3 regions of the Neobacillus sp. plas4 genome follow, and region 3 is predicted to be linked to each of the others. Evidence: riboswitches for the same ligand, from Rfam matches in the RefSeq annotation. Region 3 holds a riboswitch; each other region holds the start of a gene.
What was found. A riboswitch is a leader RNA that binds a small molecule or an ion and turns the genes downstream of it on or off. The one in region 3 is predicted to bind cobalamin.
Positions count from the first base shown of each region.

Region 1 (7,219 bases), 1.5 Mb from region 3:
AGGTCACTTTGTTTCTGGTCATATTGATGGAACTGGAGTGATCAAGAGTAAAAAGCAACTCGAAAATGCCATTTATTATGAAATTGAAGCCCCGTCTGACATACTCAGGTATATTATCGTTAGGGGGTCCATTACTGTAGATGGTACAAGCCTGACTGTATTTGGAGTAAGTGATGATACCTTTACTTTATCCCTTATTCCCCACACCTTATCAGAAAGTATTATCGGTCTAAAAGATTCCGGTGATATTGTCAATTTAGAATGCGATATGATTGGCAAGTATGTAGGTCATTTCTTATCGGCAGGTTCTGGTAACGTGAACAAAAAGAGTCCCTCAGGTATTAGTGCGCAATTCCTGGAAGAACATGGATTTTTTTAAATACATAGTCAACAGCTCATATTTTTAAATTGAAAGGGGAGAAAGACTTGTTTGATCTTATAGAAGATGCGTTAGAGGATTTAAAAAACGGCAAGGTCATCATCGTTTGTGATGACGAGGACAGAGAAAACGAAGGTGATTTTATCTCCTTGGCTGAAAAAACTACTCCAGCAGTAATTAATTTAATGGCAACACACGGCCGAGGCTTAATCTGTGTACCTGTTGATGAGGAGTTAGCACGGAAATTAGAATTATTTCCTATGGTTTCAAACAATACAGATGCACATGGTACTGCCTTTACCGTTAGTATTGACCATAAATCATCGACTACGGGAATATCAGCCTTTGAGCGTTCTACTACCATTTTACGCATGCTTGACGCAGAGGCAAAGCCCTCAGACTTTATGAGACCTGGTCATATTTTCCCGTTAATTGCGAAAAAAGGTGGAGTCTTGAGAAGAACAGGACACACTGAGGCTGCAGTGGATTTGGCCAAATTATGCGGATCTCAGCCTGCGGGAGTCATCTGTGAAATTATGAATGAAGATGGAACCATGGCTCGTGTTCCTCAATTAAGAAAAATTGCCGATGATCTAAAAGTTAAAATGATTACCATTAAAGACTTGATTGAATATCGCAATAATAAAGAACAGCTGGTCAACCGCGAAATTGAAATAAATTTACCAACAGAATTTGGTGATTTTAAGGCTGTTGGTTATTCAAATGTGATCGATGGAAAAGAACATCTTGCTTTAGTAAAGGGAGAATTAAATCCTGATGCCCCTATTCTAATACGCGTTCATTCAGAATGTTTAACTGGGGATGTTTTTGGTTCATTCCGCTGTAATTGCCAATCAGAGTTACATGCTGCCTTAAGCCAAATTGAACAAGAAGGCAATGGAGTCCTTCTTTATATGCGTCAGGATAGCGGCTTAGTAAATAAATTGCGGACATACAAGCTCCAAGAAGAGAGTCAGGATGCTGCCCTAGGCAATGGAAATGAAGATGTTTTACGTGAATTTGGTATTGGCGCTCAGATATTAAGGGATTTAGGGGTTAGAAAAATGAAATTATTAACCAATAATCCAAAGAAAATAAAAGGAATAATGGGATACGATCTTGAAGTGGTAGAAACTGTTCCTTTGCAAATGGAAATACAAAAGGAAAATGTTAATCTAAAATAAACTACAAGAATAATCGGAGGTAAAAAAAATGAAAAATATTTATGAAGGTAATTTAGTAGGTTCTGGTTTAAAGATAGGAATCGTAGTTGGGCGTTTTAATGAGTTTATTACGAGTAAATTACTTAGCGGTGCACAGGATGCTCTAAAAAGACATGGGGTAAGCGAAACAGACGTGGACATCGCTTGGGTGCCAGGTGCATTTGAAATTCCATTAATTGCTCAAAAAATGGCTAATAGCAAAAAATATGACGCGGTTATTACATTAGGGACGGTAATTCGTGGTTCCACACCACATTTTGATTTTGTTTGCAGTGAAGTGGCCAAGGGTGTTTCTAAAATTACCCTAAGCAGCGGTATTCCTGTTGTTTTTGGTGTTTTAACAACGGATTCCATCGAGCAGGCTATTGAGCGTGCTGGAACGAAAGCGGGGAATAAAGGCTGGGATTCTGCAACTGGAGCCATTGAAATGGCAAACTTATGCAGAAGCTTTGAATAATAAATTTTATGAAGAATTTTGTAATAAAAAGATTCCATTTATTCCGCTTTCCTATATAATTGGTTTATCATAATAAAATATTATTGAATAGGTGCTGAAATTCTATCAAGAATTTTTAGCTTAAAAGGGAAGTTTGGTTAAAAGCCAACGCGGTCCCGCCACTGTAAATGGGAGCAACCTGCAAATTGTCACTGTCAGATGATGGGAAGACGCAGGAAGCAATGACCATGAGCCAGGAAACCTGCCTAATTCTTGTGCGCCAAAGACACCTACGAGGATAGGGGTGTGGACGACTAGAATCATTTTACATTTTGTATGGATCTATTCAAACCAACATCTCTACGCTGCCGTAGAGATGTTTTTTTATAAATTTTTGGCTGCATATTTCATATGATGAGATTACTACATAGGAGGAAACACAATGAAAAAATTATCTACACTTCTTTTTCTGCTAATGTTAACAATAGGAGTATTAGCAGCCTGTGGGGAACAAAAAGAACAGGTGAAAGAACAGAACATTGGGAATACTAGTAAAACTGCGGAAACTGCTTTTCCGGTTACTATAAAAGACGCATTAGATGATGAAGTAACCATTAATCAAAAGCCGGATAAAATTGTATCATTAATCCCAAGTAATACAGAGATTGCTTTTGCCATAGGACTTGGAGAAGAAATTGTTGGAGTCTCCAATTTTGATAATTATCCTGAAGAAGTTACGGCCAAAGAGAAAATTGGCGACCTGACTGTAAATATTGAAAAGATTATTTCATTACAGCCCAATTTAGTGTTAGCCCACGCGTCAACTGCCCATAACATAACAGAAGGACTTCAACAGTTAAGAGATTCTGGAATAACTGTCTTAGTTGTGAATGATGCACAAACTTTTGATGGAGTTTATGATTCCATTGCCATGATAGGGAAAGCTACTGGTGCAACAAAAGAAGCGGACAGCCTAATAAAAGATATGCAAGCTAAATTGGCTGAAATAAAAGACAAAGCTGCAAAAATAACAGAAAAGAAAAAGGTACTAGTTGAGGTTTCACCTGCACCGGATCTTTTTACTACAGGGAAAAACACTTTTATGGATGACATGATCGGTCTAATCAATGCCGAGAATATTGCAAACGATCAAGAAGGCTGGATTAAAATAGATGAAGAAGCGATGATTACACGGAACCCAGATGTAATCATTACTACTTACGGATTTTATGATGATAAAGCTGTGGAAACTGTCTTAGAGAGAGCAGGATGGGAAAATGTGAATGCGATTAAAAACAAGCAAGTTATTGATGTCGATTCTGATCGCGTAACACGTTCAGGTCCAAGGATTGTAGAAGGAGTAGAGGAACTTGCAAAAGCTGTCTATCCAGAAGTTTTTAAATAATAAGTTCATAGCTTATCTGGCAGCAGGAAGCTTCCTCGTTCTTTCATTATTATTAGGAATATCAATAGGAACCGTTTCGGTTCCTATCTTTACTATTCTTCAAATTATTGCCGCAAAATTAGTTGGAATTATTTCACTTGATCAAATCGATCCTATGTTCTCAAGTATCGTCTGGAATATTCGTTTACCACGGGTTATACTAGCTGGAATCGTAGGGGCATCTCTAGCAATTGCAGGAGCAGCTTTTCAAGGTCTACTAAGGAATCCATTAGCAGATCCCTATACGTTAGGAGTATCTTCTGGAGCCTCGGTCGGAGCTGTGTTGACTTTGTTTTTTCAACTTTCCATTCCATTTGCGGGTTCATTTACACTGCCATTATTAAGTATTCTATTTTCATTTCTTACCATTTTTTTTGTACTTGCTTTTGCCCGAAAAATTGAACGTTCCATGAGGGTTGAAACCATTATTTTAACAGGCATTATATTTAGTTCTTTTCTTGGTGCAATCATTTCGCTCATGATTGCATTAACAGGTGATGAGTTAAGACAAATTATTGGCTGGCTTTTGGGAAGTGTCTCCATGAGAGGCTGGGAATACATAAAGATTATTTTGCCATTTTTTATTTTAGGATCGGCGATACTTATTTTTAATGTTAAGGAATTAAATGCGATGTCCTTTGGGGAAGAACGTGCACAGCATTTAGGTGTAAATGTTCAAAAAAGAAAACTGATGATCTTGACTGCGGGATCCATTTTAACAGGAGCTGCTGTTGCGGTTTCAGGCACAATTGGTTTTGTTGGCCTGGTAATTCCGCATTTATCGAGATTATTATGGGGACCGGATCATAGGCATTTACTCCCTTTATCGATTATAACAGGCAGTGGATTTTTAATCTTGGCAGATCTCATTTCGAGAACGATTATCTCTCCTGTCGAGTTACCAATTGGGGTCATTACTGCATTAGTTGGTACTCCAGTTTTTGCATTAATCCTTTTGCAAAGAAGAAGGAAGGAAAGAAGTGAATAAAGCATGCTAAACGTTCAACAGGTTTCTGGTGGATATTCGAATGAAGCAGTAGTGAAGGAAATTTCCTTTGAAGTCCAAGCAGGAGAGTTATTTGGGATAGTGGGGCCGAATGGAAGCGGAAAGACCACTCTTTTAAAAATGATCAGCGGTATCCTGCCAATTACCAAAGGTAACATTTATATTATGGAAAAAAAGATACAGGATTATAGTACCAAACAGCTGGCACAAATTGTTGCGGTTTTATCTCAGCATTCGTCGCAATCATTCTCATATACAGTAAAAGAAACGGTTTCTCTTGGTCGATACGCACACCAAAAGGGCTGGTTTCAAACATGGGAAGATTCAGACGAGGAAGTCGTTCAAAAAGTGATGAAGCAGACAGGGATATCAGCTTTTCAAAATAAAAATATTCAGCAATTATCTGGGGGAGAAAAACAACGGGTTTTTCTGGCTCAGGCGCTTGCACAAGAACCTAAAATTTTATTGCTGGATGAACCTACAAATCATTTGGATTTGTCTTATCAAAAGGAATTGCTAGATTTACTCAAATATTGGACCACAGAAAGTGGTTTGACAGTCCTATCTATCTTTCATGATTTAAATCTCGCAGGCTTATATTGTGACAGAATCCTATTGCTCGAAAACGGAAACATCCATATCAATCATATCCCGAACGAGGTTCTAAGGGAAGAAAGAATACGCGAGGTATATCATACAGAAATTCAGAAGCAACCACATCCTAAAGTAGCTGCACCACAATTAATGTTATTGCCTGCGTACAAAACGGAAATGGAAAGTGTTCAAATAAATGAAGAAATGCTGGAAAAATCCCATGAGCTTATCCAGCTAAAGGCCACTGTTCCGTTACGGACCATGTCATCGGGAGTGATTGGTTCAGGAACTGGCTGGCATCATACATTTGTTAATCGACATGTTGATAAGGACTACAATTGCAGCGATCATCGCCAAGAAATGGCCGACTTTCTAAAATCAAATGGGTTTGAACCATCTGAAACCGTAGGAATGATGACGGCAGTGATCCTTGATGATGTAATCTACAAATTTTTTGAACAGGACGGATTTTCATTATTCGTAGTCATCACGGCAGGAGTAGGAAACGCTGTGGATGCCTCAAAAAGTGATCAACATTCCTACAGGAGTGTGCCTGGCACCATTAATACATGGATATTCATTAACGGTGAATTAACAGAAGAGGCATTTATTCAAAGTATTATGACCGCTACAGAAGCAAAAACAAAGGCGCTTCACGATTTAGAAGTAATGGACCGGGTGACAGGCACCATTGCTAGTGGTACTTCAACGGATAGTATTTTAATTGCCGCAACACAGGCTGGAGAAAGGTTGGAGTATGCTGGTACCATTACACCATTAGGAAAAATGATTGGAAAAGCCGTATACGAATGCACGTCAGAGGCCATTCTAAAATCTCAAAAAAGGAAACAAGTATGATCGTCTATCATTTAATAGCCATAACTTTAGCCTATTTTATTGACATATTTGTAGGAGACCCACCCAATTGGCCGCATCCTGTAAGATGGATAGGGTCGATGATTGCGTTTTTTGAAAAACGATTAAACACAGGAAAGAATAAAAAGTTAAAAGGGGTTGCAATGCTCCTTTTTGTTTTATTGATTGCATTTTCTACAGTATTAATAGTAGTTGTAATCAGTTATAAGATTCATCCAGTTGTGGGTATAGCGGTGGAAGGTATCATCATTGCGACCACCATTGCTCAGAAAAGTTTGAAACAAGCAGCTCTTGAGGTGTATGAACCATTAGGCAGAGGAGACTTGCCCTCAGCAAGAATAAAATTATCCTATATCGTCGGCCGGGACACCGAAGGTCTTGATGAAGGTGAAATTGCTCGTGGAGCTATTGAGACGGTTGCTGAAAATACAAGTGATGGGGTGACGGCACCGTTATTTTGGGCTCTTATAGGCGGGGCACCGCTCGCAATGGTTTATAGGGCAACGAATACCTGTGATTCAATGGCAGGCTATTTAAATGAAAGATTTAAAGAATTTGGCTGGGCTTCTGCTAAATGGGACGACGTGATGAATTGGATTCCAAGCCGTATAACAGGGATTCTTATGCTGCTTGGTACAAAGCCTTTGGAAATAAGGTATCGAAGAGCGTGGACCATTCTTATTCGTGACGCAAAAAAACATCCTAGCCCTAACAGCGGCTGGGGTGAAGCAGCTGTTGCAGCAATATTGGGGATTCAACTTGGCGGTATCAATTATTACAAAGGAATCGTTTCGAACCGTGCCAGGATGGGGGAAGCAATAAACTCCATTCAAGCCGATCATATTATTCTGGCTAATCGAGTAATGGGTAAGACAGTTTTATTATTTATTCTATTTTTATGGATAGGTGGGATGACACTTGAATTTGCCTTCACATGGCTCCAATCCACAGTACCTTTTTAAGGCGATGGGGCGAACACTCCCCAAGCAGTTTATCGATTTCAGTGCCAATATCAATCCAATTGGTCCACCGTCTGATTTAAAGGAGAAGTGGAACGATTTTTATAATGAAATTATGGTTTATCCTGACCCGTTAGCAGTTAGGCTTAAGGATAGGATAGCTGAAAAGGAACAAATATCTGTCGATTTAATTTTAATTGGAAATGGCGGCGCTGAGCTGATTTCACTAGTAGCACGGTATCTTTCAGGAAAAAAGATCGTTGTAATCGAACCAGCATTTTCTGAATATGAAACAGCTTGTC
Region 1 is NZ_CM170152.1:2,314,974-2,322,192, forward strand. Features, by position in the region: gene ribE (riboflavin synthase) at 1-379, shown strand, start outside; gene ribB (3,4-dihydroxy-2-butanone-4-phosphate synthase) at 427-1,563, shown strand; gene ribH (6,7-dimethyl-8-ribityllumazine synthase) at 1,592-2,059, shown strand; cobalamin riboswitch at 2,132-2,322, shown strand; gene AC2TFD_RS11520 (ABC transporter substrate-binding protein) at 2,481-3,443, shown strand; gene AC2TFD_RS11525 (FecCD family ABC transporter permease) at 3,409-4,470, shown strand; gene AC2TFD_RS11530 (heme ABC transporter ATP-binding protein) at 4,474-5,940, shown strand; gene cbiB (adenosylcobinamide-phosphate synthase CbiB) at 5,937-6,920, shown strand; gene cobD (threonine-phosphate decarboxylase CobD) at 6,877-7,219, shown strand, end outside.
Region 1: linked by a shared signal. The riboswitch ahead of AC2TFD_RS11520 (ABC transporter substrate-binding protein) and the one ahead of cobJ (precorrin-3B C(17)-methyltransferase) in region 3 are both predicted to bind cobalamin.

Region 2 (7,219 bases), 1.1 Mb from region 3:
GGTTCTCCACCAGTTTTCTTAATATTATTTAAAGAAATATTTTGTAATTCAGAATCATAAGATCGTATATCATTTACAGTCTGATCCACAAAGCCGATTGTAGAATGATGACTTTCGTATTCCTCATACCTGCCTTTAGCAGTTTCCGAAATATGGTCTGATTTTCCCCACTCTTTGTTTACTTCCTTCCATTCTGTTTTACCGGAAACAAAGGGAATGTTCGGAACCTTACCTACCTTAGATAAGGTAAATGTTTCTTCTACTAATTTCTCAATTTTTGAATTCTGATCATTCTTTGAATCCACTGTATTATCAGATGGCTTAGTTATATTTGGGCTTTCTTTAACTGGTGTCTGTTCACGATTATTTTCTTTGATTGCATAATAAACTCCAATGATTAAGGCAAACATTAAAAGTAGAATCGTAAAAATACGTAGCTTATTTCGAGAAGCCCTTTTTCTTTTCATTTTCCAATTCCCCTTTCTACCTGTATCATTACACCGTAAAAACCCTGTTATTCCAAAAATGATACCACCTACTATGATATCAAACATCACATACTAATCCTTCCAATGATTGTATAGGATGACTGGATGATAAGCCAGTCTAGATTGCTTAGTTGGGGATCAAAATAGGCTGTTCCTGGAATGTCTAAATTAAATGCTTCCAATGACCGTTTAATAATTTGCTCCATTGTTCGATTGTTACTTTCCTCCATTTCGTTGTGTTATTCATCCTCTATATCGAAAAACTTTTTATATTAAAAGTTTTCTTTTAAGGATTCAATACTTGGATACAACATATGAAGAAGGTATCAAAGGAACCTTCAGATGGAATAGGATATACCCATCTAATTAGGATTACATTGCCTTATGAAAAAGTGTTATTGATGATGAAAAAGTAGAGACGCTTCAATATTTTTAGTCTCAGGTCCTTCTCGTAAAACTGATTTCGCATTATATTCTTTCTGATAAATTTCCGTTGCATGCATTACCACCCATGTTTCTAATGTCCCATATATAAACATTTTCGTTGCCTGATCTTTAATCTCTACTTCTTTCCCTTTTTCTATAATATTAGCTGCAGATACATTTCCAGGACTTCCTATATAAAAAAAACTACTCTTCTGTCCCAATTTCAAGGTACACGAAAAGTAGTTTAAATTTTAACCATGGGGACGGTTCTGGTGGCACATTTTGGAAATTTTCAAAAAAAGGTCACTGACACTCTTAAATTTCTTTTCAACTCTTTCGCATAAGGTACCTTAAGAATATCAAATTGTACGCGTTGGCCTTCATCAAATGATTTAAAGCCATCACCAGTAATCTTTACTATTGTTATTTAAATAAAATAAAAAATAGTTTCCATGTCTGGAAACATTTTTGTAGTTGACCATATGGTGTTACCAATTCGTTTTTTCTCTTTTACGTAAAGAAATAAACAATTACTATTCACTGTCTCAGATTGTTTTTTCTTCTAGAAATAATGACTTAAATAATATATTGTATACCTAAAACAATGAAAGCCCTACCTCTCTTTCATCCTTACGGCTCCTTGTCCGTGCCAGTGTGAATCAGGATTGCTAAAATCAAGTGACTATTTTATCGAGTTATTTGATGAAACTTCAAACGTTTGGTAAAAGAAATTTAAATAATAATAATAATGGATTAGATTGTAGAAATAACAAAAGAGGTTAATGATCTAAAGTGAGTTGGAGAAGTTGAATGTCTTTGAAATGATTTACTTTTAATAATAATTCAGGATATTTTCGAGAGATGTAATACATTATCTAAATTAACCTTAACAGAAACTTTTTATTTGATTTTCAGTAATCCCTTTAATTAATCCCAGTTCACTAATCAAAAATTCACGCGCGTTATCTAGCATTTTTTTTTCGCTTGAATTAAGTGCTTTTTCTTTCTTCATACGAATTAAATCACGTACAACTTCAGTACATTCTTGTATTTTACCCGTTTTTATTTTGTCCGTGTTCACTTTATACCTTTGTTTCCACGGCAGTAATCTATCTGATTCTCCATGATGAAAAATGTTTATGATGTGTTTTAATGCAATTATATCAGTAACAGGGCGTATATTTGAACTCAATATTTTACCCGTAGGAATCATGACTTGCATATTACCGATTAACATTTTTATGACATAATACTGTTGTTTTTCCCCTGAAATTTCCTTTTCTTCTATGGCTTTAATTATACCTACTCCGTGCATTGGATAAACAATGTTATCGCCAATTTGAAACAAATAATCCACCTCCATATATGGTAACATTCTTTACCTTAACATATATATTATTTTTTATCAAATTTTCAATTTTATCATAAATTTATTTTAAGTGTCAACTACTTTTTCTTTAGAAATCAGAAAAAACAATAGGAATCGTGTCGGATTACCAATAAAGGGAAGGTTGATTTTCCCGCTTTACTGTTTTCATGTTCCCTACTCCTTTACAAGTGGGGGTTCTTTGTTTCACAGAAAAAGAAAAGCAGACTCCCATAAAAGAGCCTGCCATCCCTGCTTTGTAAAATTATGCAGCTTTACGTACGTTTGAAGCTTGAGGTCCACGTTGGCCTTGCTCCACATCAAAAGTCACTGCTTGACCTTCTTCTAAAGTTTTGTAACCTTCGCCTTGAATCGCTGAGAAATGAACGAATACATCGTCTCCACCTTCACGTTCGATGAATCCGAAGCCTTTTTCGCCATTAAACCATTTAACATTACCTTTTTCCATTTGTATTGCCTCCTAGTGTGTAAACACACACAATGTAATACTATCCCTGCTCCCAGTGATCAACAAGATGAAAAGTAACAAATCCTTTACACCGAACAAAAATAATTCTTTTTAAACATAACATTTTTTGTAAGAAATGTAAAGATACAGAAAAAATTCATTGAGCTCACTATTTCTTTTTGAAAATCATTGCCGTATATTTTGTATCAGGATTCACTCCATATTCTGTGTGCATGCTTACAATCTAATAGTTACTAAAGAATCTCCTTAGAATCATAAGAAGTTTCTTCCATTTTCAATAACGTGTTATCTTCTTTTATAATAAAAATGCTGCCATTATGCATCAACCTGACCACCGTTCATATAGGATCTATTATAATTTTAAAAACGAATTAAACTTGCTTCGCAGTACAATTCAAAAAGCAGAGACCGCCATTTATTTAATAAATCCACTAAGGTATTGGTAAAGCTCTTCTAGTTCTTTTTCTTTTGCCACAATACAATTCGGATATTGTTTTATTTCTGCTACGCTTGTTAGTTTAAAATCGTTTGGAGTTGGCAGTCCTGAAGCACAAATCACCATATAATCGGCAAAGTAAATCAAGCCTGTTACAGCTGATATTTTAATGGTCATTTGGCCCATAGCTCTTCCCGCAAACAGCCCTTTCATGGCACTTTTCCCACCGGATCTTTCAATAACAATTTGATTTTCATCTACCATTACAACTGTTCCTGATTTTAAATCAAATGTTTTCATGTCTTATCGCCTCCACCTTAACTAGATACAATGCTTTATCCTCTACTTCGTTAATCAACTACTCAATCAATACTTCTACCGTTTGTTTGAAAAGAGAAAGGTCGGTTTTAGGTGTTAGAGGAATTATACGAATACTTCTCCCCCTTTCACTTCAATGTCCTGTATCTCATGATAATATCAATAGTTGTATTTTTACCACATCTGATTTTTCTATGTTTAAAAAATACAAGGATTATTCCATTATTTCAGATTCGGATTCTGACAAAATATATTCTGTATGATTATCAGTTCACAAACCTTCTAGCTTCATGTGTTCGTTAATTTCAGGAAGAGCTTCTTCCGAAAGCTGGTGACAAAGTGCTTCAATTATAATATCTTGATGATCCAGTTCTTTTGCAGAACGGTAGGCTTCTCTTAGAACTTGGACCGCAAAGTCTGATTTAATGTTTTCAACGATTTAAGCAGCATAAATAATGGTATTATCCTTCCTAAGATAGCTTCCTTTACCACCTCATCCGATTGGAAATTGGTTAACGTTACGGACAGTTCCTCTAACAAACTGTCATCCTCTTTAAGAAACCTTCCTCTTCCAATTGACTTAAGGAGAGGTCTTTGCTATTTTAAGTTTAAGTGAAAAATACATATAAGTAGTAGGTGCCCTTTGGGGAGAATAGGGAATGGAGTGAGAATCTTCAGCGGTCCCACCACTGTAATGGGGAGTTTCATTAGAAATGCCACTGGAGTTATCTCTGGGAAGGCCTGATGAAGTGACGATCCTAAGCCAGGAGACCTGCCTATCTGCTTTGACTCTTATAGATAATGGAAAAGTCTGTAGTTTATTTGTTAATCAAATAAACTACAGACTTTTTTTGTTGAATAGGGTCTTAAAAAGAAAGGAGAAGAAAAAATGAAATTATTACAACAAACGATTGAAAAAATTGAGGGATTGGATCAAGAAATGGTAGTAAAAGCAAGGGCCAGAGTGGACAGTCTTATTAAGCCTCCTAAAAGCTTGGGAAAGTTAGAATCCCTTGCTATACAATTAGCGGGGATTACAGGAAAGCTCTATCCTGAGATTGATCAGAAAGCGGTTATTGTGATGGCGGGCGATCATGGAGTTTATGAAGAAGGGGTAACAAGTAATCCACAGGAGGTAACTTTTGCACAAACGTTGAATTTTGCAAAAGGATTAACGGGAGTATGTGTGATAGGGAAAGTTACTGGAGCTAAGATTGTTGCAGTAGATGTTGGAATAAAGGGAGAGATCCCAAGTGACGCAGGTGTCATTATTAAAAAAATAAAGAATGGTACAGACAATATGGCAAAGGGTCCTGCTATGACGAGGGAGGAAGCGATAAAATCCATAGAGGTTGGGATAGAAATTGCTCATGAAGAAATAAAAAAAGGAGTCAATTTACTTGGTACAGGTGAGATGGGGATTTGCAACACAACTCCTAGTACAGCGATCTTGTCCGTTTTAAAAAATTGTGATCCTATAGAGATTACTGGAAGAGGGGCTGGGTTAGGTACAGGAGGAATCGAACATAAAGCAGCTGTAATTAGGAAAGCGATTGAGATCAACAAGCCAGATTGTAAGGATGGAATCGATGTTTTAGCCAAAATTGGTGGACTAGAAATAGGTGGAATGGCAGGTGTTATGCTTGCGGCTGCAGCTAATAGAATTCCAGTTGTAATCGATGGCTATATTTCAACCATATCTGCTTTAATTGCTGCAAGGATTGAACCGAAAGCGAAGGAATATTTCATCACCTCCCATGCCTCTCTAGAACCAGGTGGAAAAATAGCGAGTGATCTGCTAGGAATCGAACCAATGTTACACATGGATATGTGCTTAGGAGAAGGTTCCGGTGCTGCTTTGGCTTTCCCTATTATAGAAGCAGCCTGCTCTATGATGAAAAATATGCCAACCTTTGTGGACGTAGGAATGGAAATATAATAGTGTAGGATTTAGAAGTAACTGGGACAGTGGGATCTGTCCTCCATCCCTTCAAGTTATTGTTAAATTTATTTATAAGTTGGTCCTTTTACCCGCTCCTCCCAGAGAAAAAAGTTCCAGTACCAACCAAAAATTTGGAAGGAGACTGGCACTTTTATCGGCAAAAAAGAGGGATGTTATGCGATCCCTCCCTTGCCTATCTATTCAGATTAAATCTAAAAAGGAACAAATCGTTAAAATCCCTTTATCAAAGTTTTCTAAGTTAAAATGTTCATTCGGTGCATGGAGATTTTCATCTGGCAAGCCGAATCCCATTAAGATAACTGGAGAATTTAGGGTATGGTTGAAATCCGATACAATCGGAATCGAACCCCCTTCTCTTTTATAAACAGGTGTTTTCCCATAAACCTTTTCATAGGCCTCAGCAGCTTTTTGAATCATCGGATCATCGATTGGGGTTAAGAATGGATTTCCTGTATCTTGAAGTGTCACTTTTACTGTGCAGCCTTTTGGTGCGTGTTCTTCCAAATGCTTTTTGATTAAGCCCTGGATCTTTTCTGGATTTTGATTATTGACTAGACGGCAGGTGATTTTGGCATGTGCCTCGTTCGGAATGACGGTTTTTGTACCTTCCCCCTGAAATCCACCCCATATGCCGTTTAATTCTAATGTTGGCCGCGAACTAACTTTCTCTGGATATGGGTAATTATTTTCCCCACCAGTTAATTCTGCTAAACCTAATTGTTTTTTTAGCTTTTCTTCATCAAAGCCCAGTGCTTTAATTTGTTCCTTCTCAAATTCTGTCAATTCTATAACATCATCATAGAACTGATCCACATTTACCTTTCCATTTTCATCATGAAGAGTTGAAAGCAGCTTCACTAATAAATGGTTAGCGTTCTGAACTCCTCCGCCGAACATGCCTGAATGCAAATCCGTATTTGCCGTTTTAAGAGAAACCTCGAGAGCAGCCAGACCTCTTAAAGAATATGTAATTGCAGGAACGCCTCTATCCCACATATCAGAATCGGATATGACCACGACATCACAGGCTAATTTTTCTTTATTGTCGGATAAATACTGTGGAAGATTTGGACTTCCGATTTCTTCTTCTCCTTCGATACAAAATTTAAGGTTGACCGGTAATTTACCTTCTACTTTTAGGAGAGTCTCAACTGCTTTAATATGTAAGAACGTCTGCCCTTTGTCGTCTGTTGCTCCTCTCGCGAAGATTTTTTCATCTCGGATGTTTGGTTCAAACGGAGGGGTTTCCCATAAGTGAATTGGGTCAACGGGCTGTACGTCATAATGACCGTAAACTAATACAGTGGGCGCATTTTCCTGATGGAGCCAGTCACCATAAATAATTGGATGACCTTTTGTTTGTACGATTTCAACGTGTTCCATTCCAATGTTTTCTAACTTATTGGCAATCCAGGAAGCTGCTTTTTGGATGTCCTCTTTATGCTCAGATAAGGAACTTATGCTTGGAATACGAAGTAATTCTTTTAATTCCTCAACATTTTGATGATGATGCTTGGATACAAATTCGGATAATTGACTCATGATCTCACCTATTCTTTTTTATTTTCCATTCTATTGTACACAAAAACTAGGAAGAAAATAGAAAATCTGCTCTAAAAAAGGGAGAGAGTTTATTTGAGCATATTAAAAGTGCCTGGCACTACAAAATAGAATGTAATCTTTGCCACAGTCGTACATAGCCTCTAAAATCGGTAAAAGTTTTCTTCCATGC
Region 2 is NZ_CM170152.1:2,662,387-2,669,605, reverse strand. Features, by position in the region: gene nagZ (beta-N-acetylhexosaminidase) at 1-467, opposite strand, end outside; gene AC2TFD_RS13255 (hypothetical protein) at 554-718, opposite strand; gene AC2TFD_RS13250 (hypothetical protein) at 884-1,135, opposite strand; gene AC2TFD_RS13245 (CarD family transcriptional regulator) at 1,801-2,277, opposite strand; gene AC2TFD_RS13240 (cold-shock protein) at 2,546-2,749, opposite strand; gene AC2TFD_RS13235 (hypothetical protein) at 3,186-3,506, opposite strand; cobalamin riboswitch at 4,142-4,318, shown strand; gene cobT (nicotinate-nucleotide--dimethylbenzimidazole phosphoribosyltransferase) at 4,414-5,463, shown strand; gene AC2TFD_RS13225 (dipeptidase) at 5,668-7,029, opposite strand; partial or broken gene AC2TFD_RS13220 (winged helix-turn-helix transcriptional regulator) at 7,132-7,219, opposite strand, start outside.
Region 2: linked by a shared signal. The riboswitch ahead of cobT (nicotinate-nucleotide--dimethylbenzimidazole phosphoribosyltransferase) and the one ahead of cobJ (precorrin-3B C(17)-methyltransferase) in region 3 are both predicted to bind cobalamin.

Region 3 (7,219 bases):
GCTCCATCTCGTCCAATGTGAAGGAGCGGCAGCGCTCGTTTTTACCTTGTAAATTTTCAGCAACAAAGGCATCATATTCTGTCATGCCGAAACGCTTTAAATATTTTGCAATTGCCTGCGGAGAATTCGTTTCATCTGTTAAAACAGCAATTTTCTTACGCCCATCAATTCTTTGTGCAAACCCTTTAATGGAACGGCCGTGCAAGCTGACAATATACGCGTCCTGCCAGCTGTCCTGCATTTTAGAAAAAGCGAGCTGTACCGAGCTGGTGTATGGATAAATCTCTAATGGCAGCTTCTTCGCAAGTACACTGCCTAGTCCATAAAACAGTGGATCACCGGACACTAATATAACGGCATTCCGTGTTTCTTGCTGTAATTCAGCTATTAACGCTGACAAACCGCCTTTGATTACTTTTTTCTCTTTTTTATATTCCGGGAAAAATTGCAAATGACGTTCCCCGCCTACAAGTACATCACATTCATTGATCCACTCAGCATATTGGGGGAGCAAACCTTCCGCGCCATTATCCCCTATACCAATCATCTTCATCCAATTTGTCAATGTTCTCCGCCTTTCCTAAACAATCTCCATTCATGGCATACAAGGTTGTCGACACTTTTATGTCAGTATTCATGTGATTTAGTGCATAATAGCAGCAGTTTTTGCAAAGTGCTGCAAAAAATGACTCGTTTCCTTGAAGCATTTCACCAACCTGTGAAGCCGTATTCGCTAGTAAAATTTCTCGCTGCTTTGCCTCATCAACACCCACTTTATTGGCAATGCTTGCTAAAAACTCAAAGCTTATCGGTGCGCTTTTTGAGTGAACCATCATAACGCCTTGTGCAACTTTAGAAAACTTCCCCATCATCCCAACTAACGAAACCCTGGGAATTTTCTTCCTTGCAATATTCTTTAACGTAAAACCAACAAAATCGCCCATTTCGATAAATGCTTCTTCAGTTAAATGTGGATACTGCTTCATTGCAAATTTTTCACTGCGTCCGCCCGTTGTAATGACTAAATGCTCACATCCTGATTCTTTTGCTACATTGATTGCTTGCACGATACTTGCCATATAAGCAGAACTTGAAAATGGCACCACTGTTCCCCGTGTACCTAATATCGAAATTCCGCCAATAATGCCTAATCGCCCATTCAATGTTTTTTCAGCAATCTCTTCACCGTCTGGTACAGAAATAACCACTTCAATTCCACAATTCAATTTAAATTTTTCCATTGTATCTCGTACAACAGCAAATATCATTTTACGCGGTACGGGGTTTATCGCTGCTTGACCTACAGGTACAGGAAGTCCCGCTTTTGTTACTCGCCCTACACCAACCCCGCCATCTAAATGAATACCTTCTTCTTCTGAATAACGAACGGTACTTTGAATTCGTGCCTGGTGCGTAGCATCAGGATCGTCCCCGGCATCTTTAATCGTTTCACACATTACCTCGTCATCTGAGACTTCAAATGCCGTTACTTTAAATGTTGCATACTGACCAACCGGTAAATAAATCGTAACTTCATCTGGTACCTTTCCACTCACAAGTGCTTGCAGTGCCGCTTTTGTCATCGCTGTTGCACATGCTCCTGTCGTGTAGCCATGACGCATTTGTGAAGGGTCTTTTTTATTTCGTTTCTTTTGCTCGTTCATCCGCCATAATCGAAATGGCATTAAGTGCAGCGACTGTCACTGTACTGCCACCCTTTCTTCCAACATTTGTAATAAATGGAATCCCTTCCAGCACTGCTAACTCCGCTTTCGACTCTGCTGCTGATACAAAGCCGACTGGCATTCCAATAATTAAGTCCGGTTTTGCAGCACCATCTTTTATTAATCGAATCAACTCCAGCAATGCGGTTGGTGCATTGCCAATGGCATAGATTCCTCCTTCATGTAAACGCGTTGCCTTTTGCATGGAAATAATAGCACGTGTTGTTCCTTGAGCCTTCGCTTCCTTTGAGACATCTTCATCCGCAATATAACAATGTAAATCCCCGCCATGCTTTTGGAATCGTTTCCGTCCTGAACCGCTTTCGATCATTTGTACATCCACCACTACATGTCGGCCCGCTAAAATGGATTGAACCCCTGCCTCAATGGCATCAGGTGTAAAAATCATGCTGCGGCCTAACTCAAAATCTGCTGAAGCGTGAATCACCCGTCGAACAACTAGCCATTGCTCATCTGTAAATGAATGTTCGCCCATTTCCTCTTTAATAATGGCGAAACTGTGATCATAAATCTTGTCTGGATCTACCGTTACGGGAATAAACTTTGTATTAAAGTTCATGTTTGCCAAGAATAAAACCTCCTAATAGTTGAGTTACTTCTTCGAAAGAAGTACAAAAATTTTCATATTCAATCGCTGGCCGTTTTATTAAAATAACAGGAATCCCTAATTGTAGAGCAGCTGTCATTTTTTCATCTACAGATCCCACTTTGCCGCTTTCTTTTGTAATCATTAGAGACACATTATATTGCTCACATAGTGCTTTATTTAATGATTCCGAAAATGGGCCCTGCATCGCAATAATGTCCTTTTGTTTAATACCTAAACTATTGCACTTTTCCATGTTCCCTATATTTGGTAGCATTCTGCAAATAAGCCGGATTTCATCACGCATTAAATATTTAGCAAATATTTCTAACGTTTTGCTGCCTGTTGTCAGCATGATCGTTCCTTTATGAAATTGAGCTAATTTGGCTGCTTCTTCATAACTTTCAACTTCTGTAATTAGCGGAGAAATAAACTGTTCTTCTGGCCTTTCATAACGAATATAGGGAATATCACATACTTTTGCTGCTGCCATTGCCGTTTTCGACGCTTCTTCCGCATATGGATGGCTGGCGTCGATGACACAGGTCATCTTTTCCTTCTGAATAAGCGCCATCATGTCATCAACTGATAACCGCCCGACTTGATTAGGAATATGGTGGGCATTTAAACTTTCGGCAGCAGATTCTGTGACAACTGTTGCTAATAAAGGATAGCCTTGATTTTGTAATTGAATGGCTAATGCTCTCGCATCACTTGTGCCTGCTAAAAATAAAATCATGTGTTCCTCCTAATCTCCACATGGTGCCGGTTCGACTTCAATTTTGGAGCTCATATCATGATAGTTAAAATACTGAATTTTTTTCACACGTTTAAAATATTTAAAAAAGCGTTCATTTGGATGGGCATTTTGTTTGTACTCTTCTATAATTTTCGTTAATAACGGCAGCAGTTGTTCTGGTTCAATTCCTTCTGCTACTGGCTGTGCAGCATGGGCAGTACGGCCAACCGGCTTTGCGCCAATAAATAAATCAAATTTTTTCTTGCGGTAGACGATCCCGATATCATCGAATACTGCCCGATAACAGGCCATACCGCAGCCGTTGAAACCAATATGTAATTCTTTTGGAAGCTTTAAGCCCCCCAATTTTGCTGCTATTTCTTCTGCATATGGAATAGATTCTGCTTTTTCACCGTAGCAAAAATCACAAGCTTTTAAATTTAAAACATCGCCCACAGGCATCACAATTAAATGATTTTGTTCAAGTTTTTCAACAATCGATTCAGGTTGATCTGTTGGAATCTTTAGTAAAAAACGATGATCTGGTGTATATTCCATGGTGCCGCTCTCACCAATTGTTTCGGCCAATACGCGCATTTGCTCTGGCTTAATAAATTTATTGGCAACACCAGGTGAAACTGCAAATTCAAATATATTTTCAATCGGCTGCTGAACTAAATGCGGATATTCTATTTCCGATTTAGACACCATGGATAATGCCTTTAAGGCCAAATCTAATGAGCTAACTTCTTGTTTTTTTCGTTCAATTTGCTCATAACCAGATTGCGCTTCCCCTGTTTCTTGATTTAATGCCCATGGTTCGGCTTCCTTTTTCAAACGCTGATGCGGTTTTAAACTTTGCTTTTCTTCACCTAACGTATATTTACGCTGATACCCTCGAGGGGTAATGATTTTATTGTCATAAAAGAAAGTAGAAGAATTCCCGATAATAACCGTTGTCAGCATTCCTATATCATGTTCAAGCATTTCAGCCAGTGTTGTCAGCACCACATGTTGATTTTCACGATAGGCACTTTTCACAAGTCCCACCGGTGTTTCAGGAGAACGATATTTTAATAGAATATTTTGTGCCTCTACAATTTGGCGTGTCCGTCTACCGCTTTTCGGATTATATAAAGCTATTACGAAATCGGCCATCGCAGCTGCTTCAATGCGCTTTTCTATTACAGTCCAAGGCGTCAAATGATCACTTAGACTTATCGTGCAGGAATCATGCATGACAGGCGCACCCAATAAACTCGCACAAGAATTAATCGCTGAAATACCTGGTACAATTTCTACCTCAATTCCTTCTTTTTCAGTCCAGCCCTTCTCAATCAGCACTTCATACACTAATCCAGCCATACCATAAACGCCTGAATCTCCGCTGGAAATGACTGAGACAATTTGGCCTGATTCAGCTTTCTTTACTGCATCCTGTGCACGTGACACTTCTTCTGTCATACCCGTACTGACAATGGATTTTGCTGTTACGAAAGCTTCAATTAGCTCCACGTATGTTTTATAGCCAATAATACAATCACTTTGCTGCAATGCAGCTACAGCTCGATTTGTAATATGCTCACGATCACCTGGACCGAAGCCAACAACAAAAATTTTTCCCTTTTTCATAGGCTTACCTCCAAATAAAAAATGCCTGCACTCCTTTTAAAAGGAATACAGGCATGTGATATGACAGTATAAAAATAGCATACTGAAACTCAAAAACAATAGGTAAAATTGTCCCGCCTATACTTCTCCCTCCGAAAAGCAAGTGTCGTTTAAATAAGCAGGTTTCCTGACTTAAGCTTCTTTTTACTCTTACACCTTCCCGATTTCTCAGTGGCATTGTAATTTCATCAGCTCTTACAGTAGCGGGGGCTGTACTAGACTTTCACTAGTTTCCCTATTACCTCACAAATGTGAGCACTTATTTAAATTACTTTATTAATTTTTTTAAATATATCATATAATCTAAATATTTGATACACTATTTTTTAATAATTTTATAAAAGCTTTGTAGAGCAACTCCATTTACATAGTCATTCCATCATTTCAAACAGTTCTGCCTTCGATCTCGGATACTTTTTATTCGATAAATTCGTTCTTTGTAATCTTTCAAACACCTCCATGATCCAAGGTACTTGCAAATGGCTTTTTTCGAGAATTTCTCTTTTATTAAAAACCTCAACGGCTGTTCCTTGAGCTATCAAATGCCCATTGTTTAAGATGATGACCTCATCTGCCCACTCATAAGCTAAATCTACATTATGAGTAGACAATAAAATCGTCCGATTTCGGTGATTAATTTTATCCAAAATTTCCATTATTCTATTTGAATAGTAAGGATCGAGTCCAGCTGTTGGTTCATCTAACACGATTAATTCTGGATCAATAGCAAGAATTCCAGCGATTGCTACCCTTTTTTTCTGTCCGATACTTAAAAAGTGAGGAGGTTTATCTTTAAGCGATTCCGTTTCTGTTAATGTGATGACTTCCTTTACACGCCTCTCTATTTCTTCGGTGGGTAAATTTAAATTTTTTGGACCGTACTTAATATCATCATAAACACTAGATGAAAAAAGTTGGGTTTCAGAATTTTGGAATACAATACCGACTTGCTGCCTTAATTGCTGAATCTCTTTCCGTTTATAGGTCAACTTCTTTCCACTGTATAAAATGCTTCCACTTGTTGGCTTTAAAATACCGTTCATAAGCAGAAATAGTGTCGATTTCCCAGCGCCATTATTCCCTAATAAGGCTATATTTTTCCCTTTTTCAATTGAAAGATTTATTTTATTCAATGCCATCGTTCCATCTGCATATTGATAAGAAACTTGTTCAAACGTTATTATTTGTTCACTCACTCTGCATACGTCCTTTTCATTGATCTTTCATGATTTTGACATAACATATATCATGAAAAGTGTTACAAACGATATAAAAATAATGACAAAATGCCCACGATTATAGCCCATTGATAAATCCACATCATACAAATGTTCATCTCCACCACGACTATCAATTGCGATTTGAAGCTGTTTTGCTGAGAGCATCGATTTAACGAAAAGGCTGACAATAAGCTGTGCAACGCTGTAAATCCAGCTACTATAATTTTGATAGCCAAGCCTGCTAGATTGTGCAATATAAATTTCATTCATCTTTTCCAATAAAACAAAGATAAATCGATAGGTAATCCCCATTAATTCTACAAATACGGTTGGTAGTTTTACTTTTTTTAATACCCAGATAAATTGATTAAGAGGTGTTGATAAAACAAGAAAATATAAACAGCTCACACTTGCTAAAATCGTTGTGGCTAGTTCGTATGATTGTTGGATACTATAAGAACTTATATAGATTTGCCATAAACCTATTTCTACCAGCCAAAGCACCTCTAAATCTTCTTGATAAATAGGTGCAATGGAAAATAAAATGGCAACTAAGCTTGTCATTAAGAAAACAAAAGGGACGAATAGAAGTTTCAAATATGCTATAAACGGGATTTTCGCCTTGAATAACACCCCAATACTCATTACAGTAAAGGTAAAACAAGCCACGGAAATATTTTTTGAAATAATTGTAAAAAAGAGAAAGATCAGTGCAAAACTAACCTTCTCAACGGGATGAACATCTTTTAATCCGCTGGTATAAGCATAATCAACAATTTTTATCATAGCATTCAATTCATTCCACTATTGTTTGGGTGAAGAATACTTTTTTCTAGCTGTTCCATATCCAATGACATATCCGATGATGATGGCACCGAGAGCCGCTTGTAATGAGAATAGTAAACTTTCAATCTCTCCACTTGGTGGTTCCCATATAGCAGTAATCCATGGCTCATAGTCAGGTGCCACTTCGATAATCGCTTTCTCAGCTTGCCTGTCAGCTCCACCAAATTCAGCACCATTTAGAAAAATTAATGGAATAATTGCTAATAAAATTACAATTAAAAATAGTACTCCATTTTTCATGTTAGCTTGCCTCCTTAATTGATAGTAATTGCTTTAATTCTGCGATATTATATTTTTGAAGTAAATTCATCACAATAACCGTAAGTAAGCCTTCACTAATCGCTAAAGGAACTTGTGTAAAACCAAAGATACTAGCAAACTTTACAAATGAAGCCACAAAGCCACCCACCTC
Region 3 is NZ_CM170152.1:3,780,253-3,787,471, forward strand. Features, by position in the region: gene cbiE (precorrin-6y C5,15-methyltransferase (decarboxylating) subunit CbiE) at 1-553, opposite strand, end outside; gene AC2TFD_RS18840 (cobalt-precorrin-5B (C(1))-methyltransferase) at 528-1,664, opposite strand; gene AC2TFD_RS18845 (precorrin-8X methylmutase) at 1,639-2,304, opposite strand; gene cobK (precorrin-6A reductase) at 2,294-3,070, opposite strand; gene cobJ (precorrin-3B C(17)-methyltransferase) at 3,080-4,702, opposite strand; cobalamin riboswitch at 4,842-5,019, opposite strand; gene AC2TFD_RS18860 (energy-coupling factor ABC transporter ATP-binding protein) at 5,113-5,937, opposite strand; gene cbiQ (cobalt ECF transporter T component CbiQ) at 5,965-6,747, opposite strand; gene AC2TFD_RS18870 (energy-coupling factor ABC transporter substrate-binding protein) at 6,766-7,047, opposite strand; gene AC2TFD_RS18875 (energy-coupling factor ABC transporter permease) at 7,049-7,219, opposite strand, start outside.